DNA from 2 places in the Paenibacillus sp. OAE614 genome. Region 1 is predicted to be linked to the other one. Evidence: a T-box and tRNA genes for the amino acid it is inferred to sense, from the RefSeq annotation. Region 1 holds a T-box; the other holds one or more tRNA genes.
The links. A T-box is a leader RNA that pairs with one kind of tRNA and senses whether it is charged. The one in region 1 lies ahead of pheS (phenylalanine--tRNA ligase subunit alpha), so its partner is inferred to be a tRNA-Phe.
Positions count from the first base shown of each region.

Region 2: it encodes a tRNA-Phe, which carries the amino acid that the T-box ahead of pheS (phenylalanine--tRNA ligase subunit alpha) is inferred to sense. The anticodon was not compared.

Region 1 is NZ_JBEPOD010000001.1:596,392-612,131, reverse strand. It holds gene ABIE48_RS03280 (cell division protein ZapA) at 1-127, opposite strand, end outside; gene pheT (phenylalanine--tRNA ligase subunit beta) at 243-2,693, opposite strand; gene pheS (phenylalanine--tRNA ligase subunit alpha) at 2,735-3,769, opposite strand; T-box leader at 3,920-4,209, opposite strand; gene abc-f (ribosomal protection-like ABC-F family protein) at 4,399-6,240, opposite strand; gene ABIE48_RS03260 (CcdC protein domain-containing protein) at 6,841-7,293, shown strand; gene ABIE48_RS03255 (sensor histidine kinase) at 7,340-8,560, shown strand; gene ABIE48_RS03250 (response regulator) at 8,569-9,240, shown strand; gene ABIE48_RS03245 (beta-galactosidase) at 9,334-11,367, opposite strand; gene ABIE48_RS03240 (glycoside hydrolase family 95 protein) at 11,545-13,953, opposite strand; gene xylB (xylulokinase) at 14,467-15,740, opposite strand, start outside.
Region 2 is NZ_JBEPOD010000001.1:135,006-150,745, reverse strand. It holds gene ABIE48_RS00805 (SDR family oxidoreductase) at 1-788, shown strand, start outside; gene ABIE48_RS00800 (TrmH family RNA methyltransferase) at 867-1,664, opposite strand; gene ABIE48_RS00795 (potassium channel family protein) at 1,745-2,407, opposite strand; gene ABIE48_RS00790 (small acid-soluble spore protein SspI) at 2,625-2,858, shown strand; gene ABIE48_RS00785 (peptide chain release factor 3) at 2,953-4,536, opposite strand; gene zwf (glucose-6-phosphate dehydrogenase) at 4,684-6,234, opposite strand; gene ABIE48_RS00775 (YwmB family TATA-box binding protein) at 6,403-7,167, opposite strand; gene ABIE48_RS00770 (hypothetical protein) at 7,343-7,675, shown strand; gene ABIE48_RS00765 (response regulator transcription factor) at 7,782-8,429, opposite strand; gene ABIE48_RS00760 (sensor histidine kinase) at 8,410-9,492, opposite strand; gene liaF (cell wall-active antibiotics response protein LiaF) at 9,508-10,155, opposite strand; gene ABIE48_RS00750 (PspA/IM30 family protein) at 10,330-11,034, opposite strand; gene ABIE48_RS00745 (PspC domain-containing protein) at 11,038-11,526, opposite strand; gene ABIE48_RS00740 (PspA/IM30 family protein) at 11,531-12,205, opposite strand; gene ABIE48_RS00735 (LiaF transmembrane domain-containing protein) at 12,284-12,589, opposite strand; tRNA gene ABIE48_RS00730 (tRNA-Leu) at 13,326-13,405, opposite strand; tRNA gene ABIE48_RS00725 (tRNA-Arg) at 13,424-13,500, opposite strand; tRNA gene ABIE48_RS00720 (tRNA-Cys) at 13,513-13,586, opposite strand; tRNA gene ABIE48_RS00715 (tRNA-Gly) at 13,596-13,670, opposite strand; tRNA gene ABIE48_RS00710 (tRNA-Gln) at 13,677-13,751, opposite strand; tRNA gene ABIE48_RS00705 (tRNA-His) at 13,774-13,849, opposite strand; tRNA gene ABIE48_RS00700 (tRNA-Trp) at 13,881-13,954, opposite strand; tRNA gene ABIE48_RS00695 (tRNA-Tyr) at 13,965-14,050, opposite strand; tRNA gene ABIE48_RS00690 (tRNA-Thr) at 14,054-14,129, opposite strand; tRNA gene ABIE48_RS00685 (tRNA-Phe) at 14,153-14,228, opposite strand; tRNA gene ABIE48_RS00680 (tRNA-Asp) at 14,286-14,362, opposite strand; tRNA gene ABIE48_RS00675 (tRNA-Met) at 14,400-14,473, opposite strand; tRNA gene ABIE48_RS00670 (tRNA-Val) at 14,509-14,584, opposite strand; tRNA gene ABIE48_RS00665 (tRNA-Glu) at 14,790-14,861, opposite strand; tRNA gene ABIE48_RS00660 (tRNA-Ser) at 14,871-14,962, opposite strand; tRNA gene ABIE48_RS00655 (tRNA-Asn) at 14,967-15,042, opposite strand; rRNA gene ABIE48_RS00650 (23S ribosomal RNA) at 15,110-15,740, opposite strand, start outside.

The DNA.
Region 1 (15,740 bases):
AAATAGCATTCATCCGTTCATCGACATAACTGGCAATCTTTCGCATGTAATCGGCACTGCTGCCGACCAGTTTATAAGAAGTCCCGTAGATCTCCACGGAGACGCGTGTACGATCAGGTGTAGTCACAGTTGTGCCCTCCTTCATATGTGTGTTGACTCTAAGATGTCTTGTTCTCTCCAATAAAAAAAATCACATCGAATCTCTGTGTCTAAGGATTCGATGTGATTGGATTCAATTCCTGCTATTTTCTTAATTCCGCTTGAAACTTTTGCTCAAGGGCGCTGACGACCCCGGCATGCGCCGCGGTGACTTCCTCATCCGTCAGCGTGCGCTCATTGTGGCGGTAGACGAGCGAAATCGCGACGCTCTTCTTGCCTTCGCCGAGCTTGCTTCCGGTAAACACATCGAATACCTGTACGTTCTGCAGGAGCTCACCCGCGGCTTCGCGGATCGTCTCAAGCAGGGAGCCCGCTTCCACAGCGCTGTCCACCACGACTGCAATATCCCGCTCCGAAGCCGGGAAGCGCGGAAGCTCCTGATATCGGATATCGAAATCGGCGTGATCGTACAGCGGCTGCAGCAGAATTTCGGCAACGTACACATCGCCGAGCCCGCGCTCCTGCTGCAATTCGGGATGCACCTGACCGAGCGTTCCGATCAGCACCTGCTCTCCGCCGCCATTGATCAGGTAGACGGAAGCTGAACGTCCGGGATGATATCCGGCCGGCTGGTTCGCCACGTACCGGATCGCTCCCTCCAGACCCAAATCTCCGAACAGCGTCTCCAGGGCACCCTTCAGGTCGAAGAAATCGACTTTCTCCGGCGCATGGTTCCACTGCTTCTGCCCGCGGCTGCCGCACAGCAGCAAGGACAGCACGTTCAGCTCTTTTGGCTGAACCGTCAGCGTCTCCTCCTGTGAGAAGAACACGTTGCCCACTTCGAACAGCGCCAGATCGTACTGCTTCCGGTTCGCGTTGTGAACCGCGATATCGAGCAGCTGCGGCAGAATGCTCGTACGCAGCACGCTGCGCTCCTCGCTCATCGGCATCGACAGCTTCACCGGCACGCTTCCTTCCGTCAAGGCCGGGAACAGCGCGGCCAGCTCCGGATGGGTGAAGGAGTAGCTGATCACTTCCTGCCATCCGCCATGGGTGAACAGTCTGCGGATTTCGCGGCGGATCGCCTGAGGCTTCGTATAGCCCCCCGGCGTTGTAGGCCCTTCGATCGCCGTCGTCGGGATATTGTCGTATCCGTACAAGCGGGCGATTTCTTCAATCAGGTCGACGTCTTTCGTAATGTCTCCGCGGCGCGTCGGCACCTGCACTTCAAGAATGCCCTGGGCGGTATCCGCAGCGTGGAAATGCAGACGGCCAAAAATCGTCTTCACTTCCAGCATCGACAGCTCCGTTCCAAGGAACCGGTTCAGCTTGTCGAAGGACAGAACAATCACCTTTTCTTCCGCCCGCGAGGCACCGGCTTCGACGATGCCCTTATGAACCGTTCCTGCGCAATAACGGGCGATCAGCGATGCAGCCCGGTTCAGCGCCGGAATGACCGCACCCGGATCGACTTCCTTCTCGAAGCGCTGGCTCGCTTCGGAGCGCAGTCCGAGCTGGCGGGACGTCTTGCGGATGGTACCTCCGTCGAACTTGGCGGATTCGAGCAAAATGTTCACGGTGCTGTCCGTAACCTCGGAATCCAATCCGCCCATGACGCCAGCTAATCCAACCGGCTTCACGCCGTCGGTAATGAGCAGCATGTGAGGCTCCAGCTTGCGTTCCTGGCCGTCCAGCGTCACGAGCGTCTCGCCTTCACGAGCTAGGCGAACATCTACGGCCCCGCCTGTCAAGCGGTCCGCATCGAATGCATGCAGCGGCTGGCCGTATTCAAGCATGACATAGTTGGTGATGTCCACGATGTTGTTGATCGGACGGACGCCTGCAGCCATGAGGCGGTTCTGCATCCACTGCGGCGACGGAGCGATCTTTACGCCCGTAATATAACGCGCGGTGTAATGGCTGCAGTGCTCAGGCGAGCTGATTTTGACCGAGATATGGCTGCTTGCCGCGTCAGCTACCTCAACCAGTTCCCTTTCGGGATCAGGCAGTTTGACGTCGCGGCCCAGAATGGCCGCCACTTCGTAAGCCGCTCCGCGCATACTGAGGCAGTCGGAACGGTTCGGCGTCAGGTCAAAATCGAGTACCTTGTCGTCCAGGCCGAGCACGGAGGTGATCGGCGTTCCGATCTCCGCGTTCTCCTCCAGGACGAGTATGCCTTCCTGCTGCTCCTTCGGCAGCAGCTTGTCGTTCATGCCCAGCTCTTTGGCGGAGCAGATCATGCCTTGAGAAGCGACGCCGCGCAGCTTGGCTTTTTTGATCTCCAGCCCGCCGGGCAGCAGAGCGCCAACCAGGGCAACGGGTACCTTTTGTCCGGCATCCACGTTTTTCGCGCCACAGACGATCTGCAGGTCTTCGCCCTGTCCCGCGTCAACGACGCAGACGTTCAGCTTATCCGCATCGGGATGCTTCTCCTTGCTTTTTACATAACCCACGACGACTTTCGAAATGCCGTGATTGCGGTGCTCAACCTCGTCGATCTCGATGCCCGCACGCGTAATCTGCTCGGCCAGCTCTTCGGCCGTTACATTTTCCAGTGATACATAATCGGATAACCATTCTGTCGATACTTTCACTTACGTTCCCTTCCTTCTTCCCGTATTCGCTAACCTTACGCTTACATGCGGGCAAACTGCTTCAAGAATGCCACATCGCCGCCATAAAAATGACGGATATCGTCGATTCCGTACTTCAGCATCGCAATCCGGTCCGGCCCCATGCCGAACGCGAAGCCGCTGTGCACTTCCGGATCGTAGCCGCCCTTGCGCAGCACTTCCGGATGCACCATGCCGCAGCCCAGAATTTCCAGCCATCCCGTATGCTTGCACACCCGGCATCCGCTGCCGCCGCATCTGGCACAGGTTACGTCGACCTCCGCGCTCGGCTCTGTGAACGGGAAGAAGCTTGGACGAAGGCGGATCTGCGTGTTCGGTCCGAACATTTCCCGGACGAATTGCAGCAGCGTGCCTTTCAAATCGCTCATGCGGATGTTTTCACCGATCACCAGGCCTTCAATTTGGTAGAACTGGAACGAGTGCGTCGCATCGTCGTCGTCTCTGCGGTATACTTTGCCCGGGCAGATGATCTTCACCGGCACCTTGCCCTGCATGCTCTCCATCGTCCGGATCTGCACCGGCGACGTCTGCGTTCTCATCAAGAGCTCCTCGGTAATGTAGAACGTATCCTGCATGTCACGGGCCGGGTGGTTCTTCGGCAGGTTCAGCGCTTCAAAGTTATAATAGTCAGTCTCCACTTCCGGTCCTTCCGCAATGTGGTAGCCCATGCCGATGAAAATCTCCTCGATTTCCTGGATGACTTTGTTGAGCGGATGGGTGCCGCCTTGGGTCATTTTGCGGCCGGGAAGCGTAACGTCCACCTTCTCCGCCTGCAGGCGCTGCTCGGTTTCGGCCTTTTGGAAAGCCTGCTGCTTGGACTCGATCAGTCCTTCGATCGCTCCGCGCACATCATTGGCCACCTGGCCGATCAGCGGACGTTCCTCCGCGCTAAGCGCGCCCATGCCCCGCAAAATCTCGGTCAGCGCCCCCTTTTTCCCCAGATACTTCACGCGCAAATCGTTCAGCGTCTGTACGTCAGCGACGTCATTCAGCTGCGCGATCGCTTCCTGCCGCAATGCTTCCAGCTTTTCTTTCATGAACTTCCTGCCTCCTTCTTGAAATCGCCAATACATTTTTGACCAACAACGCCCCGCAAAGCAGGGCTTTTGCCCCGGGTGACTGCTCAGGTACTTGGCGGGGATCCTCAGAAAAAATTCCCAAGAAATACAAAAAGGCCTTTTCTCCCGAAAAGGGACGAAAAGACCGTGGTACCACCCTTGTTAGACAAGCGAAAAGCCGTTTGATACGCACACGCGCACCTCTGGCCAGCTTGATCTCACTCTCACTCGATGTAACGGATCGAAAACCGTTATCCCCTACGCGGAATCCTGTCAGCAAACATGCTGGCGCGTGGATTCATTCAGGGAACTGCTCCGGAGGGAATTTCAGCAGCCTGTTTCTGTAGAGACGCTCTCAATCTCCGGCGTCCCCTCCCTGTAAAGAGGCACTGCTTACTTATCTCCATCAACGCATTTATCTTGACACATAAATTGGATTGCAATGGCTGATCCATACGGGTCATTCATTCACCGGGATCAGTCCGTTGACTATAGTCAATAATTATAGGCAAAAAAAGCTGTATTGACAAGTCCGAATCGCCTAAATCAATAGGCGTTCCCTTTCTCAGCATGCCCATTTTTTGCGGAACCAGACTTCATTCCTCAAATTAGAGCTGTTCCAGCTCGCTCCGGAGCCTGCGGATATTCGTAATCCGTGCGGCAGCCTCCTCGTCGCTCCCGCCGTCTTCGTTCAGCAGCCGGGTCAGCTCCCATTCCAGCGCCAGCCGGGCGTTTTCCCGGTCGGTATCCTCCTTCAGCGCTCCGTTATGTCTGGCCAGCTGCTCTTCCTCTTCTTGAACCGTGCCCTCAAACAGATGCGGTTCTTCCGTATGAGAGACGGTCAGCAGCCGGTCCGCGAGCTTGCGTATCAGCATCCGGTCGTGGGACACGACGACCAGAGCACCCGGATATGCGGATAACGCCTCCTCGATCACTTCCCGCGTCGAGATGTCCAAATAGTTCGTCGGCTCATCCAGCACGAGCAGATTGGCCCCGGAGAAATACAGCTGAACGAAAGCCGCACGGCATTTTTCCCCCATGCTCAAATCCCCGATTCGCTTGAACACGTCCTCCCGCTTGAACAAGAAGCAGCCCAGAAGCGTCCGCGCATGCGTCTCGGTCATCGAAGGCAGGCGGAGCAGGCTGTCCAGCAGCGTCTCCTCTTCATTCAGCACCTCCAGCTCCTGCGAGAAGTAACCGATCTTCAGGGCCGGATGCTGCCATACCGTTCCTTCGCTTGGCACAAGCTCGCCCATAATCAGCTTGAGCAGGGTTGACTTGCCCGCTCCGTTCGGCCCCCGCACGGCCAGCCGGTCGCCGCGGGAGAGGATCAGGCTGAACTTGTCGAACAGCTTCTTCGTCCCGTAGCCGAAGGACAGCTGCTCTAGCCGCACCAGCACACGTGCGGAGAACCCGCCCTCGCCCAGCTGCAGGTTGACCTTCGGTCCGCTTTTCGGCTTCTCCACGCTTTCGCTCTCGAGCCGCTCCAGCTCTTTTTGCTTGGCGTGATACCTGGAGATGTTTTTCTTGGCTTTCGCTTTGTAGTAAGGCAGCGCCGCCTTCGTTTCCGTATTTTTATCCGCCGATTTCTCGGCCTGGTGGAACCATTCCTGGTATTTGCGGATCGATTCCTCCAACGCTTCCCGGGCCTGCTTCTGCTTCTTATAGAGCGCCTCCTGCTCCCGAAGTTCGCGGTCCTTTTCCCGCCGGTAATCGGAGTAGCCGCCCTTATATTTTTTCAGCCCGCTCTCGGTCAATTCGCAGACTCCTGTCACTACCCGGTCCAAAAAGGTCCGGTCATGGGAAACGACAATGACGGTGCCTTCGTAGTGACGAAGCCAATCCTCCAGCCAGTTCATACTCTCCTCGTCCAGATGGTTGGTCGGTTCGTCAAGGAGCAGCACCTCCGGCCTTTTGACCAGCAGAGCCGCCAGCCTGACCCTGGTTTTCTGGCCGCCGCTCAGATCGGCAAAAGGGACCTGCCACAGCTCTTGACCAATGTGGAGCATGGTCAAATGCTTCTCCAGCCCGGTCTCCCAGTCAAAACCGCCGCTGAGCTCATACTGCTCAAGCCACTGTCCGTATTCCTCCAAGAGATTGGAACCGACTTCGCCCGTCGCCATCGCCTGCTCCAGCTCCTTCAGCCGACGCTTGATCTGCCACAGCTCGCCGCTTTCGCGCCCCGCCGCATCCAGTGCGGTTAGATGCATTAACTCTTCCGACGTCTGCGTCATATATCCCCACTGCTCCAACGGGACTCCACGCTCCACGGTGCCGCGGTCCGGCTCCAGCTGCCCGGTCAAAATCTGCAGCAGCGTCGTCTTCCCCGCGCCGTTGACGCCGAACAGCGCCAGCCTCTCGCCTTCATAGATTTCCAGGTCAATATTTTCAAAAACGGTCTTCCCTTTAAATTCTTTGGCTATATGTTTCGTTTTTACGATATTCAACATTAAGCATCACCCTTTAAAACATAAATTTGAATTTCCGTCGTTTCAGACAAACCAGCCGTTTCAGTCCAGCCCCGGCCTCTGATCCATTTCACGAATCAAAAAAGCCGCAGGCAGCATCGCCTACGGCAGGAAATTCGTTATCATTGTCTATGTCAAAAAAGGGTTTACCCGTTCGAAATACCGCCCCGAACATGATGATCCGGGCACGATATTACCCCATGAACACGTCAAAAATGCACAAAAAAGCATTATCCGTATCCATCGGCGAGGTATCCAGTCTCTGAAAATAGACATAACGATTCTCTTCCCTGCGGCAGGCGCAGAAACTGCATGGTTTCAACATTAAGTTGGTTTGCAGATTAGAGAGATCAGTCATGTTTATCCATCGGCTGTGTGGTTACCTCGTTTTCTTCAGGATGAAATGCTTGCTGCCATTTTAACAAATTTATCGGAAAAAGAAAAGCCCAAACCTGTTCGTCCACAGTCATGTACATCTCCGGATGTACATCGGCCGAAAGAAAATCACCACACGGTTCGATTACGCGGCCGGTCCTCCTTGGTATGCTGGACTCATCACGAAAAATGAATGAGGTGTTAGCGATGGATCAATACTCAACTTATATTATTATCATCCTGCTTGTCATTTGGCTTACCGCAAGGGAAAGAACCTTCCGCCCTTCCAGCATTTGGATCGTTCCCTTGTTATGGGGAGGAATGACCCTTTCCTCCATCCCGTGGGCATCGGTAGGTCCGATTGAAGTCGTGCTGTTCGCCGTGTTTGCCGCTGCCGGTTTGGCAACAGGTATCATCCGGGGTAAAATGGAAAAAATGCGCATGGGAACGGACGGCCAGGTTACCGTGCAGGGTTCCATTGCCAGTATCCTGCTGTTTCTCGCCGTGCTGGTTTTGCGGGTGCTTGCGCAGTCCTGGGGGCAGTCACACGCCTTCTATCACATCGCCAATGCGCTGATGTTCATGCCGCTCGGTTCCATTTGCACACGCCGGTACGTCATTTACCGGAGATATCAGGCGATGATGGGACAACGGGCATAAAGACCTGAATCACCGGCGTCAATGTGCCAGCTAAAGGAGACCTGCTATGGAAACAGGCAACGATGAACGAACAATACTGTCATCCAATCCGGCCAGAAGGGCGCTGCTGAGTTTGCTGATCGTGTATTCCGCGATTCAGAACGGTATGTACGGTGAGCCCCGCGCGTTCGTTCCCGGCGTGCTGTTGACGTTGGCCGCGTTGTGCCTGCAATGGCGTTCCCGGTGGTTTACCCGCCGGGGGCCGGCTCCCGCTTTTGCCGTGTGTGCCTTGCTTGGTATCTCTTCCATTGGGGTCATCCTGGGACTTGACGGCAGCTTATATATTATCGTTTTTTTTCTGCTGGGATGGGTGAGCTACCGGCTGCCGGCATCGTACTCGGCCTCATATACCGTTCTAAATATAGCTGCCGCAGCGTGGATCCTGCTGGCTCAGCATCGGACTTTGGAAGCAGTGATGACCCAATGCCTGATTCTCGCGGCGGTCTATCTTCTATTTTTGGCCGGCAGGCTACGCAGAACGACCCGAACGATGAAAGAAACGCATCTGCAGGAGCTGACGTCCGCTCATCAGGAGCTGGAGGCGGCTTACCGCAGCCTGCGCCAAGCTCACAAGGAGCTGGAGGAGACTTCCGAGCAGGCTCTGCGCTATGCGGTACTGGAGGAGCGCAGCCGGATCGCAGCCGACATCCATGACAGCATCGGTCACGGCCTGACCTCCGTGATCGTGCAGCTGCAGGCGCTGCCGTATATGATCGAAGCGGCGCCGGACGAAGCCCGCTCGACGCTCAGGCAAGTGACGGATGTGGCCCGCGGATGCCTTCAGGACGTCAGAACGGTCGTCCACGAAATGGGGCTTGTCCGGCCTGGCGAAGGGCAGAAGGAGCTCAGGAAGCTGGCGGACACCTTCAGTGAGCGAAGCGGGATTCCGGTGGCCTTTACGATGGATATCCCCGGCACCATCGCCCCGGAGCAGCTGTACGTCCTTTACCGCATCCTTCAGGAGGCACTGACCAACATGATGCGCCATGCCCAGGCCACCCAAGCTGAGGTCCGGCTTATAGGTAACAAGGAAGGCCTGGTCTTGACTATCCGGGATAACGGCGTGGCGCAAGGTCCAATCCAGCCGGGATTCGGACTGACCGCCATGCGGGAGCGATGTGCAAAAGCCGGCGGACGCCTGACGTTCACCTCCCTCGCTCCCCATGGCCTGGAGATTACCGCAAGCCTGCCGTTTTCCGCAGCGACACCCAATAACAGAGGGGAATGAATGCTAATATGGACCCAGAACGTATCCGCATCATCATCGCGGATGACCAGCCCCTGATCCGGCACGGCATCGGGTTTATTATTAAGGCGCAGCAGGACATGGAATGGTGCGGGGAGGCCGGCGACGGCCGCGAAGCCGTAAACCTTGCGGTCCGAACGCGGCCGCATATCGCCCTGATGGACGTGCAGATGCCCGGCATGAACGGGATCGAGGCGACACGGGAGCTCCGGCGGCAGCTGCCGGAGTGCAAAGTCATCATCCTCACCACCTTCGATCTCGAGGAATACGTGTACGAAGGCATTCGGGCCGGAGCCGTCGGCTATTTGCTGAAGGATGCGGCGCCGGAGGAGCTGCTCCATTCCATCAGGGCGGCGAGCCGCGGCGAAGCCATATACCGGACGGGAGCCGCGGCCCGGATGATTTCGGAGGCGCTGCGCCAGACGGAATCGTTCCAGGACCGGCAGGACATGCGGCTGTCCCTGCCGGACCCGCTGACCGACCGCGAGCTGGAAGTGCTGCAGGAAATGGCCTACGGCCTCAAAAACGAGGATATCGCCGCCAAGCTCCACATCAGCGAAAGCACGGTCAAAACCCACGTTCACCGCGTCCTGCAAAAAATCGGGGCCGAGGACCGCACCCAGGCCGTCGTGCTGGCCATACGCAATCAATGGGTGCAGTAAATTGCCCTTACAAAAAAGCAGGCTTTGCCGGGATGTCCCGCAAAGCCTGCTTGTATTGGAATGGAAACGTATTTTAGCCGCGATACCTTGTCTTTACTCTGCTTCCTCCAGAATCAGGACGCCGCGTCCCGGCACCTCGGCCGCTCCGTCTACGGTTACGCCGCTGAGAAGGTCCCGGCGTTTGACGTCCCCCGTGCGAACTGTCGCACTCTCCGCGTTATGGTTCAGCACGAACAGGAACGAGCGTCCATCTTTAACGCGGCGGGCAACCTCTACGCCGGCCGGAAGCTCCGGCACCAGCGGCTGAACGCCTTTCTCGGCGCAGACGGTCCCGAGGAAGCCTTCCATGAAGTCGCTGTCCGCGCTGGTCGCCACATAGTACGCTTTGCCTTCACCAAAGCGGTTCACCGTGAGCGCAGGCATGCCTTTGTAGAAGTCCGAGCCATACTCGGCCAGCACTTCCGCGCCTTCGGCATGGATGAGATCAAACAGCATCTCGCATTTATAGCTGCCCGTAAGCTTGCCGTACGGCTGCTTCATGACGATTTCATTGTACTGTCCGAGCGGCAGTGCGTCGATTTCCTCCGCCCAGATGCCGAGCAGATTGCGGAGCTCGCCCGGATATCCGCCGAGGGTCACGAGATCGGTCTCGTTCACGATGCCGCTGAAGAACGTCGTAATAAACGTGCCGCCGGCAGCGGTGAACGCCTCCGACTTCTCGGCAAAGCCCGGCTTGACCATATACATGACCGGCGCGATCACGATGTCGTACTTGCTGAAGTCGGCTTGGGCGCTGATCATGTCCGCCTCGATGCCCTGCTTGAAGAGGGCGTCGTAAAACTTATGCACCTCGCGCACATAATTCAGCTCAACGGTCGGACCGCTCGAGAGCTCCATCGCCCACCGGTTTTCCCAGTCGTACACGATGCCAACCTTAGCTTCCGTCACAGCATCCAGCAGCGTGTCCCCAAGACGGCCAAGCTCCTCCCCGAGCTGCGCCACCTCACGGAATACCCGCGTATTCTCATGACCGGAATGCTCAATGACGGCGCCGTGGAACTTCTCGCAGGCGCCCTTGGAGCGCCGCATTTGGAAGAACATCACCGTATCCGCGCCGCGGGCAACGGCCTGATAGCTCCACAGGCGCATCACGCCGGGACGCTTGAGCGAGTTGTACGCCTGCCAGTTCTGCTGGCTCGGCGTCTGCTCCATCAGCATGAACGGCGCCCCGTGCTTCAGACCGCGCATCAAGTCATGTGTCATGGCGGTTTCACTGACCGGCGTCGTCAGAGACGGATAGTTATCCCACGAGACGATATCCATATGCTTCGCCCAGTCGAAGTAGTTGAGCAGCGGGAACGTCCCCATCAGGTTGGTCGTGATCGGCACGTCCTTCGAATGCTCGCGGATCGCTTCCGCCTCGATGTTGTAGCATTCCAGCAGACTATCGGACATAAACCGGCGGTAATCCAGGGAAATGCCCTGGAACGCGCTGACGTTGCCTTCCCCCTCTTCGCTCAGCCCGTCCGGGAGCACGATTTCGTCCCAGTCATAGAAAGTGTGGCCCCAGAATCGGGTATTCCATGCTTCGTTGACGGCATCAAGGGTGCCGTAACGCTTTTGCAGCCAGACGCGGAATTCGGCGGCACAGTTGTCGCAGTAACAGAAACCGCCGTATTCATTGGATACGTGCCAAAGCAGCAGCGCCGGATGATCCTTGTAGCGCTCGGCGAGCTTGCCCGCCATCAAGCGGGAGTATTTGCGGTAAGTCGGGCTGTTCGGGCAGGAGTTATGCCTTCCGCCGAACTTTCTTTTCCGTCCGTAAAAATCGACGCGGGTCACATCCGGATGCCGCTTGGCCATCCAGGCCGGATGCGCCCCGGTACTCGTCGCCAGTACGACGCCAACGCCGTCCTTGTGCAGACGGTCCATCGTTTCGTCGAGCCACCCGAAATCGTAAGTGTCCTCGTCAGGCTGGTTTAACGCCCAGGAAAAGACGTTGATCGTCGCCACGTCGATCCCGGCCAGCTTGAACATCCGCTGGTCCTCTTTCCATTCTTCCGGTCCCCACTGTTCAGGGTTATAATCTCCGCCGTACCAAATCTTAGGCAGTTTATCGTTAATCACGTACCCACTTCCTTTCTCTTGTTGAATCGCCGATAGCTCGTAACCTTGGCCCGTGACGTGACTTAGCCCGTAACAAATAAAATGTCTTCTCCGGCTTCTTGTACCGTAGAAGATGTCCCACGGTTTTTTTAGGTTATCTTCCGCTTCCTTCGGCTTCCTAAGGCTTTCATTTCAGCCTCAACTCACCGATACCTTTTCCTTGTCCCGTGGTGTAATTCGGTACGTTTCGCCTGCTGCCGTAATAAACCCGTCAGCCGGTAGCTCCTGCCCATCTGGTCCCTGCACCCGGTACAGGGAATGGTCCGCGATCCGGCAGGTCCCGCCGTGCGTGGAGGTTATTCCTGCTTCCTTGATCGTTCCGGCGCTCCAATTCATGTCCACCACGAAGCCGCCTCGCGCCCGCAGTCCTTTGGCTTCCCCTTCGTTCCAGGCTTCCGGCAGAGCCGGCAGCATCCGGATCTCGCCCTGGTGGCTTTGCAGCAGCGCTTCCGCAACGCCGGCCGCATAACCGAAATTGCCGTCAATCTGAAACGGCGGGTGGTTGCCGAACAGGTTCGGCAGGCTGGAGTCGCTGAGAATCCGCCGGATGGAGCGGTACACGTTCGCCGGCTCCTTAAGCCGAGCGTACAGGTTAAAGATCCAGGCCGCACTCCAGCCCGTGTGCCCGCTTCCCGCCTCAATTCGCTTCTTCAGCGACAAGGAGGCGGCTTGCAGCAGCTCCGGCGTATTCTCGTTTACGGCGTCTCCCGGGTACACTCCGTACAGATGGGATACATGGCGATGCCCCGGCTCGTTCTCGCCGAAATCGCGCTCCCATTCCCGCATCCGCCCGTCCGGCCCCATGCCGGGATGTACCAGCCGCTCCCGTTTTGAAGACAGCTCCTGCCGGAAATCCTCATCAATCCCGAGCACTTCAGCTGCATTGATGCAGTGTCCGAACAGCTCGTCAATGAGCGCCATATCCATCGCCGAGCCGGCAGCCGTGCTGCAGAGCTCTCCCGATTCGGTCAGGAAGACGTTCTCCGGTGAAGTCGAGAGACCCGTCGTCCATCGTCCGTCTGAAAGCTGGACAAGCCAGTCCAGGCAGAACAAGGCGGCTCCTTTCATCAGCGGATAAGCCACCTCCTGCAGGTAGGCCGCATCCGGCCGGAACGAATACCGTTCCCACAGATGTCTGGACAGCCACACGCCGCCCATCGGCCAGAACGCCCACATGGCCCGCCCATCCGAAGGCGTCGACATCCGCCACAAATCGGTGTTGTGATGAGCCGTCCATCCTCTTGCACCGTAATGGATCGCCGCGGTCCGGCTGCCGGTGACGCTCAGTTCCCGGATCAGGTCGAAGAGCGGCTCATGACATTCTCCCAGACCGCACACCTCGGCCGGCCAATAGTTCATTTCGGCATTAATGTTCGTCGTATAATTACTGTTCCAAGGCGGCTGCTTGTGCGGATTCCAAATGCCCTGCAGGTTCAGCGCCTGCGTACCCGGACGCGAACCGGCAATCATTAAATAGCGTCCATAATGGAAAAGCAGCGTTTCGAGGGCCAGATCGACTCCTCCTTGGCGATACAGCTGCAGGCGCTCGTCCGTCGGCATTTCCGCTTCAGCCTGCGGCAGCTGTGGGCTCAGCCCCACCTGCAGGTCCACCCGGCCAAATAGCGCGCGGTAATCATCCAAATGCCGCTGTTTCAGATGCAGATAATCACTGTCCGCCGCGTCGGCATGTTCCCGGCACAAGCGTACCGGATCAATGCCGGATGCGCCCGGCATGACGTCAAAGCCTGCGAAATCGGTCGCCGCAGCCAGCACAAAGGTGACCGTGCTCGCTTTTTCGATCCGCAGCCGCCCTTCTTCCGTCTGCACCTCTCCGTCGGTCCGCACCGTCAGCACGGCCGCAAACCGGAGTCCCAGTCCTTCTTCGTAGAGAACCGACTGAGGATGATCCCCCAAGTAATTGTCCGCGACATGCGACGGAGCTTGTCCTGTCAGGACCAAAGACGCCGGCTCCGCGCTCACATTGCTAAGATGCGGAGAGGTGAGCCATGCCGTCAACTCCGGCAGCTCCGCCTTCCCGGCCGAACCCCCGCTCTCTGCGGGCTCCGCCCGGAAATGGACGACGATAACCTCATCCGGCCGGCTCGCAAAAGCTTCGCGAATGACGCGCACCCCGCCGGTTTGAAAAGAAACCGACGCGACCGCATGCTCCAAATCCAGCTCCCGCTCGTAATTGGTAATTTGATCCATGCGGCCAAACGCAAAATGCAAATCGCCGAGCGGCTGGTAAGATTCCGTGCGTCGTCCAAGCATTCCGGCTTCGATCAGCGTCTCTGCTTCGGCATACCGGCCCTCGGCGACCAATGCCTTGGTCGGCTCCAAATGCCGCAGGGCATTATAATTAACCCTGTCCCGGGGAAATCCAGACCACAGCGTGTCCTCGTTCAATTGAATTTTCTCTTCTTCCGCCCCGCCGAACACCATGCCTCCCAGCCGTCCGTTTCCGATCGGCAGCGCTTCCTCCCACACGGAGGCCGGCTTGCGGTACCACAGCCTTTTATTGACGGCGCGTTTGCTGCTTTGCTCCACGCTTATCTCTCCCTTTATCCGCGATGAACGGTTGTTTCGTCGAGCACCTTGCCGGACCGGCGGCCAAAGCGTGATTTCGTAAACAGGCTGCCATAAGAAAAACGTCTATCGACGTACCTTCAAAGAAGACAGACCGCTTCTAGAGGAGGTATTTCTTGCGAGATCAGGAAGCAGAAGCTTCGAAACTTATACTTTCTGATCTCTTAAGAAATTACGGGAAGCCCGATGTGTTGGATCGGACTTCCCGCCCTATTTGCTTTCAGCATTATAAATGAATGATCTTCAAAACGTTATTGACAGCACACACCAAGCCGAACAGAGCCTTCCGGTCCGCAGTCTCAGGTATTCCCCGCTATTTTTACCGCCAAATAGGCAAGGTACTGATGATCTAACCTTATTCTAAAGTTCTGAAAGCGATTGCAGTACCCCGAAAATTCGATAAAAAATCATGTCTAAATTAGACATTAAGCAGGGCCTTCCGCATCTCGTCCGCGCAAGGGAGGCACCGGCTTCCTAGTTCCGGTAAGGAACCAGCTTACGGTTCAGCTCGCGGGTTTGGCTGTATACTTCCTGATACAGGCTGAACAAGCCGCTGTACAATTCGGCCCGCTCCGCATTCGGCGCATACGTTTTGGCCGGGCGAATGAACGCCTTCGCACAATCTGTCAGCGATGGGAACCAGCCGCAGCCGTATGCAGCCAGCATTGCCGCTCCCATAGCCGGGCCCTGCTCGCTTTCGAGCTTGATAATTGTCGCGTTGAAAATATCCGCCTGCATCTGCAGCCACGTTTCGTTCCGTGCACCGCCGCCAATGGCCACGACCTCTTGGATCTCTTTGCCGGATTCGCGTACGATGTCGATCGATTCCCGAAGCGAGAACGTAATGCCTTCAAGCACCGCTCTGGCAAAATGGGAAAGCGTGTGGCCGGAGTCCATGCCGATAAAGCTTCCGCGGATATCCGCATCCGGATGCGGGGTTCGTTCCCCGGAAATGTATGGTGTGAAGAGCAAGCCGCTGCTGCCCGCTGGAATGGACCCGATGCCTTCAAGCAGCTCATCGAAGCTTTTTTCCTTGGCGAACGTTTCCTTAAACCAGGTCAGGCTGTGACCGGCCGCAAGCGTGACGCCCATAACATAGTACGCGTCCTTTTCGCTGTGATTAAAGAAATGCAGCTTGCCGTCGACCTCCAGTTCCTTGCGGCTTTCAAAAGAGAGGACGACGCCTGATGTGCCGATACTGCACATCGTTTGCCCCTCCTGCAAAATGCCCGCCCCGATGGCGCCGCAAGCATTGTCCGCTCCGCCCGCGAATACCTTGGTCGACGGCAGCAGGCCGGACGCCTCGGCGATGTCAGGCAGCAGCTTGCCCGTTTGATCGAAGGATTCCACGAGCGGAGGACAAAGCGACAGCGGCAGATCAAATGCTGCGGCAATGTCCTGGCTCCACGTTTTGCCCGAGACATCCAGCAGCAGCGTGCCCGCGGCGTCGGAGTAATCCATCGCGTATTCGCCGGTGAGCCGGTATCTCACGTAATCCTTCGGCAGCAGGAACAAGCTGGCTTGGGACAAAATGTCCGGTTCGTTCTCCTGCACCCACAAAATTTTAGGCAGCGTAAAGCCTTCCAGGGCGCGGTTTTTGGCAATACCGAGGAGCTTCGATTCCAGCGTGTTCTCGATCTTGCGGCACTGCGCCGTCGTGCGCGTGTCGTTCCACAGAATGGCCGGACGCAGCACCTTGCCTTCCGCATCCACCAGCACGAGGCCGTGCATTTGGCCGGAGAAGCTGA
Region 2 (15,740 bases), 460 kb from region 1:
TTCTCTGCAGCGCGATGGCGCTGGAGCTGGGACGCCAAGGGGTAAAGGTTGCGATTTTGAACCGGACTGCGGAAAAAGGCGAAGCCGTTGCCCGTCAAATCCGCGAGGCGGGCGGTCAGGCGCTTGCCGTGGCCTGCGACGTGATGGAGCCCGGCAGCGTGCAGGCGGCGGAGCGCCAGGTCCGCGAGGCCTTCGGCCCGTGCGACATCCTGATTAACGGAGCGGGCGGAAATCATCCCAGTGCTAACACGACGGAAGAGATCTATAAGCCGGAGCACCTTGGACAGCCAGGGATCACGACGTTTTTTGATCTCAGCATCCAGGGATTCCAGAACGTGCTCGGCCTCAATATGATCGGCACCCTCATTCCGACCCAGGTCTTTGCCGGGCAGATGATTGGCCGTCCCGGCGCGGTTGTGCTGAACATATCCTCCATGAGCGCACCGAGTCCTATGACCAAGGTGCCCGCGTACAGCGCAGCCAAAGCCGCGATTAACAACTTTACTCAGTGGCTGGCGGTTCACCTTGCCGAATCGGGCATCCGGGTCAACGCCATTGCCCCCGGCTTTTTCCTGACGGAACAGAACCGGAAACTGCTGACGAACGAGGACGGGTCCCTGACCGAACGTTCCCATAAAATCATCAGCCACACGCCGATGCGCCGGTTCGGCGTTCCGGAAGATCTGCTGGGTACCCTGCTCTGGCTGGTGGACGACACCACCTCGGGCTTTGTCACCGGCACGGTGGTGCCCGTTGACGGCGGATTTATGGCCTATTCGGGCGTGTAACGAAACGCAAAAAAGGCAGCTCCGCATCGCACACCGATCGGAATTGCCTTTTATTTTTATATTCACAAACAGGCAGGTTCAAGCAAAATGCCGCTGCCGCATCGCCTCGAATAGCATCAGCGTCGAAGCCATCGCCACGTTGAGCGACTCGGCCTCCCCCCGCATCGGAATGATGAGCGCGTCATCCACCAGCTGCTGCGCCTGCTCCGACACCCCTTTGGCTTCGTTGCCGACGAGCAGCCAGCAGGAGCCCTGCCGGAAATCGTAGCTGTAGCACGTGTCCTGCGCCTGCAGGCTGGTGCTGATCACCCGCGCGCCGCTCCGCTTCGCCTCCGGCAGGATCTCCATCAAATCACCCTCCACCACGGGTAAATGGAACAGCGACCCCATGGTCGAGCGGATCGTCTTCGGATTGTACAGGTCAGCCGACCCGCGCCCCAGAATGACCCCGTCCGCTCCAGCCGCATCGGCACTGCGGATGATTGTCCCGACATTGCCGGGGTCCTGCACGCCGTCCAGGACGATGACCAGGCTGCCCTCCCGGCTCATCAGGGCGTCAAGCCCTGCCGCGGACTTGGGCTTCCGGGCAACGGCAAAGACCGGCTGCGGCGTTTTGGTATCCGTACACTTCGCGATTACCGCAGGCGATACGCCGATCCACTCCGCAGATTCCCCGCCGGCCAGGTGGGCAAGCTCGGACGGAATCCCCTGCTCCAGGTCAAACGCGACGCATTCCAGGTCTGCCCCGGCCGTCAGCGCCTCCTGCACGAGATGAATGCCCTCGATGATATATTTATGCTGCTTGTCCCGGTGCTTCTTCTCGAGCAGCTGCGCCCATTCCTTGACCCGGGGATTTTGCGGTGAAATGATGTCCATCCTTAACCGTCCTTCTCATGATTCATCTGTCAAACTGCTCCTCTGCCCCAGCATGAGGTTCTCCCGCGCTGAGGATCGGATCACTTCGGATAAGCCAGCTCCAGCTTGGTCAAATCGCTTTTCTCGCCGACGATAACGAGTACGTCGTCTTCGCTCAGCGGGGCATCGGCATACGGCGAAATATCCATCTTTGTACCGTGCTTGATCGCCATGACGTTGCAGCCGAAGCGGGCGCGAATGTCGAGCTCCCTCAAGTTTTTGCCGACCATGTCCTGCGAAGCCTTTAATTCCAAAATGCTGTAGTCTTCGGAAATCTCGATGTAATCCAAAATATTCGGCGAAGTGAGATGGTGGGCGACGCGCATGCCCATATCCCGCTCCGGAAAAATCACTTTATCGGCGCCGATCTTTTGCAAAACCTTGCCGTGCAGTTCATTTTGCGCCTTGACGATAATCGTTCCGACCCCAAGATCCTTCAGGATGAGCGTCGTCAAAATACTGGATTGGATGTCTTCGCCGATGGCGACAACCACCACGTCAAAATTGCGGATGCCCAGGGCACGAAGCGCCTCTTCATCCGTTGAATCCGCTGATACGGCATGCGTTACGATATTGGATACCGCCTGGGTGCGCTGTTCATCCGAATCGATGGCAAGCACGTCAAACCCCATCTCGCTCAGTGTGTTTGCAACACTGGAGCCAAAGCGCCCCATACCGATGACGGCGTACTGCTTTTTCGCCATATGTTAACCTCCACGACTATAAGAAGTCTATCCTGATTATTATATCACAGCAGGCGAAAAACTTGAATTTTGCCACCCGCCTCGGGGCACATTACTAAAGAATATCATTACAATTCAGACTGAGCCCTGGGAAGCAGAACTGCGTCCGCACGTTATATGGAAGCAGGCAGCTCTGATGTGAAGGGTTCAAACTTTTTAGCCTGGAGGGAAAACGATCATGTCAATTCTTCTCGACCTTCGCCAAGCTATTGTCCATAAGGTCCATGATTCCAATGAAGCCGAGCTTCGTGAAATGATTGAAGGATCCGTCGACGGTCCGGAGCAGGCGCTCCCCGGCTTGGGAGCGATCTTTGAGATGATGTGGAAAAATATCGACACGAAGCAGCAGAACGAGCTCGTCCATGTAGCTCATGAGCACCTCAAGACGATTAAGCCCGGTCCATTGACTTAACAAAGACGCCGGTGCTTTTACCGCAATGACAAATACCCCTCCGCTAGGAAACAGCTGAGGGGTATTTCCTATATTACAAAAAGCTTCAGCAGACTTAAGGAGCCGTCTCCAAAAACTTCGCGGTCGGATTTTTTTCCATCGCGGTCCGCATCGCATATTCATTTTCGAACAGCACGACATAGTTGCCCTTCTTATCCTTCACCAGCGTCGAGTTGATACGGAATTTGCTCGGATCGATCTGGTCGTCCACGATCCAGCGGGCGAACTGGTACGGCATCCGCTGCAGCTGCACATCCACGCCGTACTCGCCTTTCATCCGGTATTCGAATACTTCGAACTGCAGCTGGCCGACAACGCCGAGAATCGTATCGTCGAAGCTGACCGTATGGAACACCTGAATGGTCCCTTCCTCCGTCAGCTGGTCGATGCCCTTCTGGTACTGCTTGTGCTTCAGGGCGTTCTTGACCGTTACCTTGGAGAAAATCTCCGGCGAGAACGTCGGCAGCTCGTCAAAGACGATTTCGCTGCCTTGGCTCAGCGAGTCGCCGATCCGGAAAATGCCCGGGTCAAACAGCCCGATGATATCGCCAGGATACGCCTCATCAACGATGTCGCGGTCCTGTGCCAGGAACTGCTGCGGCTGCGACAGCTTGATGTCCTTGCCGACCCGCACATGCTTGACGGTCATGCCGCGCTGGAACTTGCCGGACACGATCCGCATGAAGGCGATGCGGTCCCGGTGCGCCGGGTTCATGTTCGCCTGGATTTTGAAAATGTATCCCGAGAACTTCTCGTTCGTCGGCTCGATCAACCCAGCCGTGCTGCGGCGCGGCTCCGGCGGCGGGGCCAGCTGCAGGAAGTTCTCCAGGAACGTCTGCACCCCGAAGTTGTTGATCGCACTGCCGAAGAACAGCGGCGTCAGTTCACCCTTTTGTACCTTTTCCAGGTCAAATTGGTCCCCCGCTACGTCCAGCAGCTCCAGGTCCTGGCACAGCTGATCGTGCAGGTAATCCCCCGCCATCTCACGGATAACCGGGTCGTTATAGTCCTCCACCTTCTGTACCTGAATGGTCGAGTGGTCGTTCCCCTGGAACAGCTCGACCTGATTCTTCATGCGGTCGTAGACACCGCACAGCTCGCGTCCGGTCCCGATCGGCCAGTTCATCGGCACAGAGCGGATGCCCAGCACCTGCTCCAGCTCCTCCATCAGGTCGAACGGACTCCGGCCTTCCCGGTCGAGCTTGTTAATAAACGTAAAAATCGGAATGCCCCGCTTCGCGCAAACCTGGAACAGCTTGATCGTCTGGGCCTCGACCCCTTTGGCCACGTCGATCAGCATGACGGCGCTGTCGGCAGCGGTCAGCGTACGGTACGTATCTTCACTGAAGTCCTGGTGACCCGGGGTGTCCAGAATGTTGACCCGGTGTCCGTTATAGTCGAACTGCATCACCGACGAAGTAACCGAGATCCCCCGCTGCTTCTCGATTTCCATCCAGTCACTGGTCGCGTGCTTGCTCGCTTTGCGCGCTTTGACCGTACCAGCCAGCCGGATCGCGCCGCCGAACAGGAGCAGCTTTTCCGTTAATGTCGTTTTACCTGCGTCCGGGTGGGAGATAATCGCGAACGTCCGGCGCTTCTCCACTTCCTGCTGCAGCGTATCATCTATCGCTTTGCTCATTTCACTATTCCCTTCATCACTAAAGTCATGTCTATTATTGTATCACATTCTCTACGCAAATCACCCCCATGCAGAGGCTGCATGAGGATGATTTCATTTCAGGCTATGTCTTTAGTGAAACATAAGGCAAGCACCGGCACAACGGTTTTATTTGCCAATCTGCCACACGACGTTGTCCTCTTCCTGGCCGTTCACCGGCCACCAGTGGAAGCCGTCCGCTTTCAGCAGTTCGTCCGTCTCCTTCGGTCCCCAGGACCCGGCAGGATAATAAGAGATATCGCCCTGATTTTGCGCCCAGGCTTCGGCGATTTTATCGACGAAGGACCAGGCCGACGCCACTTCATCCCAGCGGGTGAAATACGTCGATTCGCCGCGGGCTGCATCATGCAGCAGGCGCTCATACGCTTCAGGCGAGTTGATGCCGACCATGCAGCTTTGGCAGAAGTCCATCGCGAGCGGCTCGATTTCATTTTCGGAGCCCGGCTTCTTCGCGTTGATCTTTACATAGATGCCTTCCATCGGGTTCACACGGATGACCAGCAGGTTCGGTTCGAGCTTGTATTTTTTACCCAAATACACGTTGTTCGGCATGCTCTTGAATTCCACGACGATCTCCGTCGTTTTGACCGGGAGGCGTTTGCCTGTCCGGATATAGAACGGTACGCCCGCCCAGCGGAAATTATCCACGAACAGCCGTGCCGCAAAATACGTTTCCGTATTGGAATTCGGGTCGACCTTGTCCTCCTCACGATAGGCTGGCAGGTCCTTACCACGGGCAGAGCCCTTGATGTATTGGCCGCGAATGACGTTCTTCTTCACTTCTTCCGCTGTCTCGTAAGGCCGGAGCGAACGGAGCACCTTCACCTTCTCGTCGCGGATGTCCTCCGGCAGGAGGCGGCTTGGCGGCTCCATCGCGATCATCGTCAGCATCTGCAGCATATGGTTTTGTCCCATATCGCGGAGTGCGCCGGCATGGTCGTAGTACCCTCCGCGCTCTTCAACGCCGACGGTTTCGCTCAGCGTAATCTGCACGTTGGCAATATGCTTGTTGTTCCACAGCGGCTCGAAGAACGCGTTGGCGAACCGGATGACTTCGATATTCTGCACCATTTCCTTGCCCAGGTAGTGGTCGATCCGGTAAATCTCTTCTTCTTTAAAAACCTGGCGAATCTGTTCGTTCAGCTCTTCAGCCGATTTCAGATCGTAGCCGAACGGCTTCTCGATAACGAGGCGGTTCCAGCCTTCGGCATCCAGCATGCCGCCCTTTTGCAGGTTAAACGATACGCTGCCGAACAGCTCCGGCGCCAGGGCCAGGTAGAACAGGCGGTTGCCCGGAATGCCGAACTGCTTCTCCAGCTTCACCGTCTGTTCGTTTAGTTCACGGAATCCGTCGACGTTGTTGATATCGAGGGACTTATATTCAAAATGCTGCGCAAACGTCTTCCAATTGTCGTTGTCCTCTGCCTTGTAACGGCAAAATTCCTGAATCGACTGGAAGATGTCCTCACGGAACTCCTCCTGGGTACGCGGACGCCGCGCGACGCCGATGACCGCAAAATCCTCGGCTAATTTACCTTCACGGTACAAACTATAAATGGCAGGAAACAGTTTGCGTTTGGCCAAATCCCCGGTTGCCCCGAAAATAAAAAATACAGCACCAGGTGTTTTGAGTGCTTCAAGATTTTGATTTTCAGTCATGGCTCCTCATTCTTTCTATGTCGTATTTTGGTCTCTTCAAAATCCCGATTTTACACCATAATTTGGTGGCATAAAATGATTGATGTCATTTTAGCACATTCATCAGCATGATGCTATCCGTTTAACTTGGTGGTAAATCAAAAATTTCTTTCTGCGTGCCAGGCAGGTCTAATACTCAATCGTAATGACCGGAAGCCCGATCGTCACCCGGCTGCTGCCGGTCGATTGATCCTCATGAACCGCCACCTGCATGTTCAGAACCTTCCCTCCGCTTTGGATGCCGGACCGCAATGAAGGCACCTGGTAAGCGTTGCTGACCGTAGTCGCATCCTCGTAGGATTCCGCTTTTGTCGCAGCCATATTTCTGAAAATGCCATCTTCTACCGCTTTCATGGTCGACCCGGCAGGATGCTCCCCTTTAACCGTTCCCTGCAAAGAAGCATTCCATTCAGCATCGATGCCGTTTTCGCGCAAAGCCTGTCCGTATTCCGACTGGAGTTCGGTCAAGGCGCTCAGCTGCTCATCACCAGCCGCCTCCAGTTGAATAATAATATAACTGCGATCCTCTGAAATCTCCTGCCAGTTAAACCGCACGTTAACGCCATTTTTCGTATCCACGACCCGGTACGTCAAGTGACCGCCTTCCGTCAATTGCTGTACTCCCGGCAGATTCAGCGATTGGGACAGCCCCTCGGCCGCCTCGTACGCATCCTGATTACCGCTCGCTTCCCAGTCTCCCTGCCACTTCACAACCAGACGCTGCGGCACGTCTACCACTTCATTTCCCAGCTTCAAGAGGGTGCGCAATTCTTCCGGATCCTGATGGGACGGCGCCGACGTCTGATTCGCGCTGTACCACAAATATCCCATCCATACCAAAGCCGCTATGCATACCGCCAAACCTAAACCTGCCCATCTCCGGACTGCCATCATCCCTCATACATCCCTTCACCAGGAAATCTATCAATCTACTAAAAGGATGTCCGTTTCCAGGGCGATTATACCTAAAACCGTACGATAGGCGAAATTGGGTGTATGACCATAGCCGCGTCCATAGGCGGTGAATACACTGGTTAATAAAAATGATAAGGGAGGTTCGCACACTTCCATGATCCCTATTTACCCATTAACAGAGGAAAATATTCGGCGGCACTGCGGCAAAATGGTCGCCGCCTGTATGTATGACGGCAGAGTATATACCGGAAAGCTGACCGAGTGCAAAGACGGCCATATTATTCTGAACGGGCCGGAAGGCACCCAGCTGCACGGCGCCAAAGTAAAGGGCGGCCATAAAAAACGCGCAAAGGGGCCTGTAGCCAAAGCTCCGGAAAAAGCCACCGTCCGCGCCTTCTATCCTTATTATCCGTATGGCTATGGGTTTGGATATGGGGCTGGCCTGGCGCTAAGTCTGGCTACCCTCGGGCTGCTGTTTTTGATTTAGCGGTCTTCAAAACTTGCACATCATTATCTAAAAAAGCCCCTGGAAGCAATCCGCTCCTCGGGGCTTTTCATCTGCTATGGATTAATTTGTTTTGGATTCAACCCAACTATTCCGCCAGGCCGTTCTTATAAGCATAGATCGCGGCCTGCGTGCGGTCGTCTACGCCCAGTTTCGCCAGGATGTTCGTCACATGGAACTTGACCGTTTTGATTCCAATGATGAGGTCATCGGCGATTTCCTGGTTGGACTTGCCCTGCGCCAATAGGCGGAGCACATCCATTTCGCGGTCGGTCAACTCCTTGTGCGCTGGGGCCTCCACCTCCGGATGGCGGAACCGGTTCATCATCTTGGAGGCGACCTGCGATTCCAAGACCGATTGGCCGCGCGCCGCGGCGCGGATGGCATCGGCGATTTCGCTTGCGCGCGACGTCTTCAGCAGGTAGCTGAATGCGCCGGCCTCGATAACCGGGTACATTTTCTCGTCGTCCAAATAGCTTGTCAGCACGATTACCTTGCAGTCCGGGTACAGCTTCAGCAGCTGCCGCGTCGCCTCAATCCCGTCCATGCCCTCCATCACCAGGTCCATCAGGACGACGTCGGGTTTGTATTCCCGGGCAAGGCGGATGCCTTCCTCCCCGCTGCCTGCCTCGCCGACGACTTCGATGCCGTCCTCAGTCCCCAGCACGGCTGCCAGACCGATCCGCACCATCTCGTGGTCATCGACGAGCAGCACTTTAATCATGGGTGTTTCCATTTCCAAGATCCTCACTCCCTGCTTTATCTTCAGATACAATCGGTACGGTAATTTCGATTCGCGTACCCTTGCCGGGCGCCGTAATGATCTGGATCGATCCGCCGATTTCGTTGACGCGTTCCTGCATATTGGAAAGGCCGTAAGAGGCCTGTTTTGTCTCGTTTAGTTCAAAGCCCTGGCCGTCGTCACGCAGCATGACCCAGACCATGTCTTTCTTTTGGTGAATCCGGATTTCCATCTTATCCGCTTTGGCATGCCGGAGCGTGTTAGACATCGCCTCCTGGATGATGCGGAACAGATGGTTTTCGATTCCTTTTACCAGGTGGATGCCTTGGTCCATTTCAAACACGATTTCCATTGGGACCTTCACTTTGAGCTCTTTGATCAGCTCACCGAGGCCTTGCTCCAGCGGCTTGCCTTCCAGATAGACCGGCCGGAGATGCAGCAGCAGTGCTCTCATTTCCGATTGGGCCACGGCGGCCATTTCTTCGATGAGCGCCACCTGGCGCTGGGCCTTGTCAAAATCCTTCTCAAGCGTCCTCCCCACGGCCGTCGCCGTCATCGATATCGCAAACAGCTGCTGGGATACCGCATCATGCAGCTCCCGCGCCAGACGCTGGCGCTCCTCTACGATTGCCGATATCCGCGCCTGCTCGGCCAGCTGGGCATTGTTCGTGGACAAGCGCTGAAGGGAGTTGACCTGCTCCTCCCACTTTTTGCTGATGCGCCCAAGCTGCTCGCCAAGGCGCCCGACCTCGTCGCTGCCAAGCTCCGGCACGGAGCGGGCGACGTTCCCTTTTTCCCAGGAGAGCAGCGTTTCCCGCAGCCGTTCCAGCTTCATTTTTACCCGGTAGCTCTGATAGAACCCGAAGATAGCTCCCAGACCGATCGGAACCAGGATCAGCGTAGCACCGGCCTGCAGCGTTTTTTGCCAAGAATCAAACGGGGCCAAATAACCATATGTATAAAGTACGTAAAAAATGATCAGGAGCATAACAAAAGAAAGAAGGGCCCCCTCGCCCATGCTCCGGGAGACCATATTAGCCGGTTTTCTGGTTTTCATCAGGGAACCCTCCTTCTATGACAGATCAATATCAACATCTCCTACCAGGTAGGAAATATGGAATTTAACTTTATATTCGCTGGTCTCATAATTGGGTGACTTCCAGTTCAAACGGTTCATCAAACCGTTATCCCGGTGCCCTCTGAAATCGATCGCGCCAAACAGGACGAACACTTCAAGCTCCACCCCGTAATACTCCGGAATTTTGATGTCCGTATCCCCCATGATGCCTTGAAACATCATAACCGTACGGTGTTCCTCGGGGATCGCAAGCGACAAATCCAGATCGGCTTCGTTGATGACATGCCAGACGCTCTGGCTTCTCATAGCCCAAGGGACCTGGTCCCAATTGTAATGCCCCGAAAAGCCCTGCTTCTGCAGATACCCGTCCCGGTTTTGTACCTTCCTTGCCTTTACAAAAAACCATCCCAGGGAGATCAGCGCAATCCCCAGCACGATCAGCAAATGATCAATCAGCAGCAGGATGGCTCCGACCGCCACAAGACGGTAGCCTCTCTTCACTTTTCCGCCGCGAATCGTATAAATTCCCATAAGAATGAATAAGAGGGCGACGATGGTAAAAAAGCCGACCCACCTGCCGAAGAGCATGAGGAGGCCGATCCCGATGAGAATCAGCGCAATGAAGCGATTTCTTTTTTCCATGCCGCACCTCCTTATGATGTCTTGGTATATCGGAAAAGTAAGACCGGAAAAGCCATAGGGTTGTGACGGGCACACTCCTTATGGCTTCACCGGGATCCAGGAAGATGTGAATGAAGGTCTCGCGCCCTTATTCCATTCTTCCTAGCATATCATATTGTCCGCAGAATTGAATACTTATTCTTTATTCGATTTGGAAGGAGCGGCAGCCGGCGGGTTCAGCTTGCTTTTCAGCGCGCTGAGCTGTTCTTCCACCTTCAGCTGCTTCTCCGCATCGACCGGGCTGGTGAAAGCGGATGTTTCCGGACGGTAAGGGGCACGCATCACATCGGCTTCAGCTTCCAATTGCATGATCTTTTCTTCCATGCGGTGGAATCCGAGGGACGCGCTGCCGCTTTCGATCGTATGCAGGCTGCTGATTTGAGACATTTGCTTTTTGGCTTTCGCCATTTGCGCACGGGCTACGAGCTCATTGCGCTTGTTGCGCATTTTGTAGAACTCGTCTTTCATGTCATGGAGCTGCTGTACCAGTTCTTTAGCTTGCGCCTCGGATTGAGCATGCAGTTCTTGGTACTCGGACAGTTTTTGGTCAAAATAAATCTTTTCCTCGAGCAGCTTGCGCGCTACTTCTTCCTGGCCGTTACGCAGTGCCAGTTCAGCTTGAGCCTCACGTTGGCCGGCCATCTTCACGGCTTCTTCCACGCGCTGCTTCATGCGGCGTTCATTGGCCATTTGCTTCGCTACTGTAACTTCCGCGTCATGGATTTCTGCCTCCATATCGCGCAGATACTGGTTCAGCATAATTACCGGGTCTTCAACTTTATCCAATACCTCGTTCACCGATGCTTTCGTCATATCCTTAATTCTTTTAAATACTCCCATGTTTTACACTTCTCCCTTCTCGTACTTAGATAATTTTTTTTTCAATTCCTCAAGCTCTTTCTTCATGGCTTTCTTCTCGATATCTTCCATCATGGCGTCCAGGTCGGATGCGGACGAGCTGTATCCGCCCGGTCTGCCTCCGCCGTAAGGCGAACCGTTGTATTTGGCTCTAGGGTCAAAAGATTGGGCACCATAAGCGCCGTTGCCTTGCTGACCGTTGCCGTAGTAGCTGCCGGAGCCCATACTATTGCCGTAGTATCCGCCCCCAGCTGCCCCCGGCCCCGGTCCATATGGATTAAAAGGTGTCGTTGGTTCTTTTGGGATGACCAAAGCCGCGATAAAGTAGATGAACAGCGTGGTCCCGCCGGTAAATGGGATACTGATCAAGAACAGGATCCGTAGCAGCGTAGAATCGATGCCAAAGGTATCGGACAGACCGCCGCATAAACCGGTGACCATTTTATCGCGGGTTGATCGGTATAGCTTGCTCATGACGTTACTCCTTTCCGCTGTTGTTCAGCTTTTCCTTCAGACGGGCCAGCTCCCTTTCCAACACGCTGGATACCGTTCCGCTGGCTTGCTCGAAAAGTTCCTGACCGCCGCGGCGCAGGTCGCGCAGACTACGTGCTTCAAACTCCCAATCGGAAATGCGGTCTTCCAGACGGTTGAACATCTTGGGAACATCCTGTCCGCCAAAACCTTCCATACGCTGATTCATCCGCTGCTGAAGTCTGAGGGTTTCCATCCGTGCCGCGTAGTATTGACGTTTGCTATACACGGTTTGGTACTCCAATTTCAGGTCGTTCAGCTGATTTTCCAGCTCGGTGAGCGACTGGCGGGTTGTATCCAGCAGTCCTCCGTATTGCTCGAGCTTTTCTTCATAGATGATTTTTTCCTGCAGCGCGAGCTTGGCTAAATGATCCTCGCCGGCCTTGAGAGCCAGCAGCGCCTGCTCCTCACGCTTTTCCTTCATATTGGATGCCTGATCCACTTGCTGCTTCAGCTGTCTTACATGAGCTGAGTACTGCTGAACGAGCTTCTCGGCTTCCATAATATCGTCACGCGTTGATGCCAAAAACTGATCGATCAACCGTACCGGGTCCTGACTTTGTTCCAAACGTTCATTTAATGTCGCTACGGTGATATCCCGTACCCTGCGAAATACGCTCATCTGTTTTTGCTCCCTCCTTATAAGCTGTGATCGCCTATTCGTTTGATTGTATTTATTGAAGGTAATTCTTTGTTACCGTTACATCCACTTCGACGACTTCTTACCTTTCAGCAGCATAATCCCGAACACTACCAGGGCAATTCCCAGCAGCGGTCCGATGATCCAGGACAGCTTCGCCAGAAGTCCCATGACACCGAATGCGAGGATAATCGTACCGATGACCACCTTACCTCTGCGAATTCCATAATAGCCGAGCACGATCATCAGGATCGGGAAGATCAATCCGATCAGCCTGCCGAATAATGGAGCGAATACTCCCAGGAGCATCAGTGCTCCGATTGCGATCAATACGATCGCCCAACCAGAAGTTTTATTTGTTCTCATGCATTGTCACCGCCTTTCGTTTGTATCAACCTTATGACTCTATTTTAGGTTCAATCCGGGTTTTCCAAAACGGACCCCAGACGGTTTTTAATCCTAGACCTAAGTCGGGGGAAGGCTCGGACCTTAGACGAAGCAAGCTTTTTTTGCATGTAATTCGGCAGCCACATCCTCCACTGACAGCTCCATTAGCCCGTTTATAGGGCATGATCGACACGCTATGGGAACTTCAATGAGCAGTTTACTTATACAATGCTTAGATAGGGAATCGTTGGAGGCTTTGAGCAAGGGATTTAGCACTTAGCTAAAGAAACATAGAGCCTGTTTAACCCGGGTAAAGCAAGCTGGAATGGTTTATCAACTTTAAACAAGGATGGGGAAAACGTTCAAAGGGAGTAATGGTAGAACGAACGGATTGATCAGAGGATCTTTTTCAAGCCTGTTGTACACCCTGTTACTCCCATCTTACGAGGACACGTCATATAAAGAGAACTTCGATGCGGATAGGACCTACATAAAACAACATGATACGAATTAAATGCCATACAGTCATACAAATAAACGCAATATGAATTAAAATGGCTGCCTTTCTGCGGGATATCATCAGGTGGCTGATTGGAAGGAGAAGTGCAATATAGCGGGATGAGAGATTAACGAACGACAAACGATGGCTCGGTGTACAATGTTAGTCTATACAAGAAAAAGCCTTGGAAAGATATCCAAGACTTTTTCTCTATGATGCCGGTGAAGGGACTCGAACCCCCACGGTTTCCCTCACGATTTTGAGTCGCGCGCGTCTGCCAATTCCGCCACACCGGCATATTCAGTTAAAAAAAATGGCGCGCCCTAAGAGATTCGAACTCCTGACCTTTTGATTCGTAGTCAAACGCTCTATCCAGCTGAGCTAAGGGCGCATATGAAGTTAATGGAGGCGCCACCCAGATTCGAACTGGGGATAAAGCTTTTGCAGAGCTGTGCCTTACCACTTGGCTATGGCGCCGAAATCAAATGGAGCGGACGACGGGAATCGAACCCGCGACCCTCGCCTTGGCAAGGCGATGCTCTACCGCTGAGCCACGTCCGCTTAAACTGGCTGGGGATATAGGATTCGAACCTATGCATGACGGAGTCAAAGTCCGTTGCCTTACCGCTTGGCTAATCCCCAACAAGATTGTCATTATAAGTTATGGGGCGATCGATGGGACTTGAACCCACGAATGCCGGAGCCACAATCCGGTGCGTTAACCCCTTCGCCACGACCGCCATAATAAAAGATATGAAGCTGTATTTCGAATGGCAGGGGCAGCAGGAATTGAACCCACACTAACGGTTTTGGAGACCGCTGTTCTACCTTTAAACTATGCCCCTATAATAAAACTGGTGGAGGCTGATGGATTCGAACCACCGAACTCGTACGAGAACAGATTTACAGTCTGCTGCGTTTGGCCACTTCGCTAAGCCTCCATATGGTGCCGGCGAGAGGACTTGAACCCCCAACCTACTGATTACAAGTCAGTTGCTCTACCAATTGAGCTACACCGGCTTTTATGCTTGTTATTAAATTCATGGTGGCTCGGGACGGAATCGAACCGCCGACACGAGGATTTTCAGTCCTCTGCTCTACCGACTGAGCTACCGAGCCTAATTTTGTTTCTATTAAGAGCATTATTGCAACAAACTAAACTCTCAAGAAAATAAATGGCGGAACCGACGGGATTCGAACCCGCGATCTCCTGCGTGACAGGCAGGCATGTTAGGCCTCTACACCACGGTTCCACGGCCAATTATGTATCTCCATATGTAAGGAGATAAATTGCGGGGGCAGGATTTGAACCTGCGACCTTCGGGTTATGAGCCCGACGAGCTACCGGACTGCTCCACCCCGCGTCATTAAAAAATATTTATTTTCTTTAAAGTATACATGGTGGAGGCTGAGGGGATCGAACCCCCGACCCTCTGCTTGTAAGGCAGATGCTCTCCCAGCTGAGCTAAGCCTCCATAAGAAACACTTTTAATATCTTAGCAGATAAACCACTAAAAAGGCAAGTATTTTTTCTTTGGGATTCTCATCCCTGATGCTATTAAAGAAAGTGACCCGTATGGGATACTCTCACTTCGTTCGAGACTGCGATGCAGATGCTAACGAAGTAATGCTCCGACGAACCCTTTTTTGGATTCTCATCCCTGATGCTATTAAAGAAAGTGACCCGTATGGGATTCGAACCCATGTTACCTCCGTGAAAGGGAGGTGTCTTAACCCCTTGACCAACGGGCCAAACTATAATGGCGGAGAGAGAGGGATTCGAACCCTCGAGACGCTTTTGGCGCCTACACGATTTCCAATCGTGCTCCTTCGGCCAACTCGGACACCTCTCCATAATGGCTCCCCGAACAGGACTCGAACCTGTGACAACTCGATTAACAGTCGAGTGCTCTACCAACTGAGCTATCAGGGAACAATATTTAATTCAAGTGTTTGATCACCTGAAAACTAGATACGAAACGAATCTGCGAATTAATATTTTGGATAAGCCCTCGACCGATTAGTATTGGTCAGCTCCATGCATTGCTGCACTTCCACCTCCAACCTATCTACCTCGTCGTCTACAAGGGGTCTTACGAATTGGGAAATCTCATCTTGAGGGGGGCTTCACGCTTAGATGCTTTCAGCGCTTATCCCGTCCGTACGTAGCTACCCAGCCATGCTCCTGGCGGAACAACTGGTGCACCAGCGGTACGTCCATCCCGGTCCTCTCGTACTAAGGACAGCTCCTCTCAAATTTCCTACGCCCACGACAGATAGGGACCGAACTGTCTCACGACGTTCTGAACCCAGCTCGCGTACCGCTTTAATGGGCGAACAGCCCAACCCTTGGGACCTACTTCAGCCCCAGGATGCGATGAGCCGACATCGAGGTGCCAAACCTCCCCGTCGATGTGGACTCTTGGGGGAGATAAGCCTGTTATCCCCAGGGTAGCTTTTATCCGTTGAGCGATGGCCCTTCCATGCGGTACCACCGGATCACTAAGCCCGACTTTCGTCCCTGCTCGACTTGTAGGTCTCGCAGTCAAGCTCCCTTCTGCCTTTGCACTCTTCGAATGATTTCCAACCATTCTGAGGGAACCTTGGGGCGCCTCCGTTACTCTTTAGGAG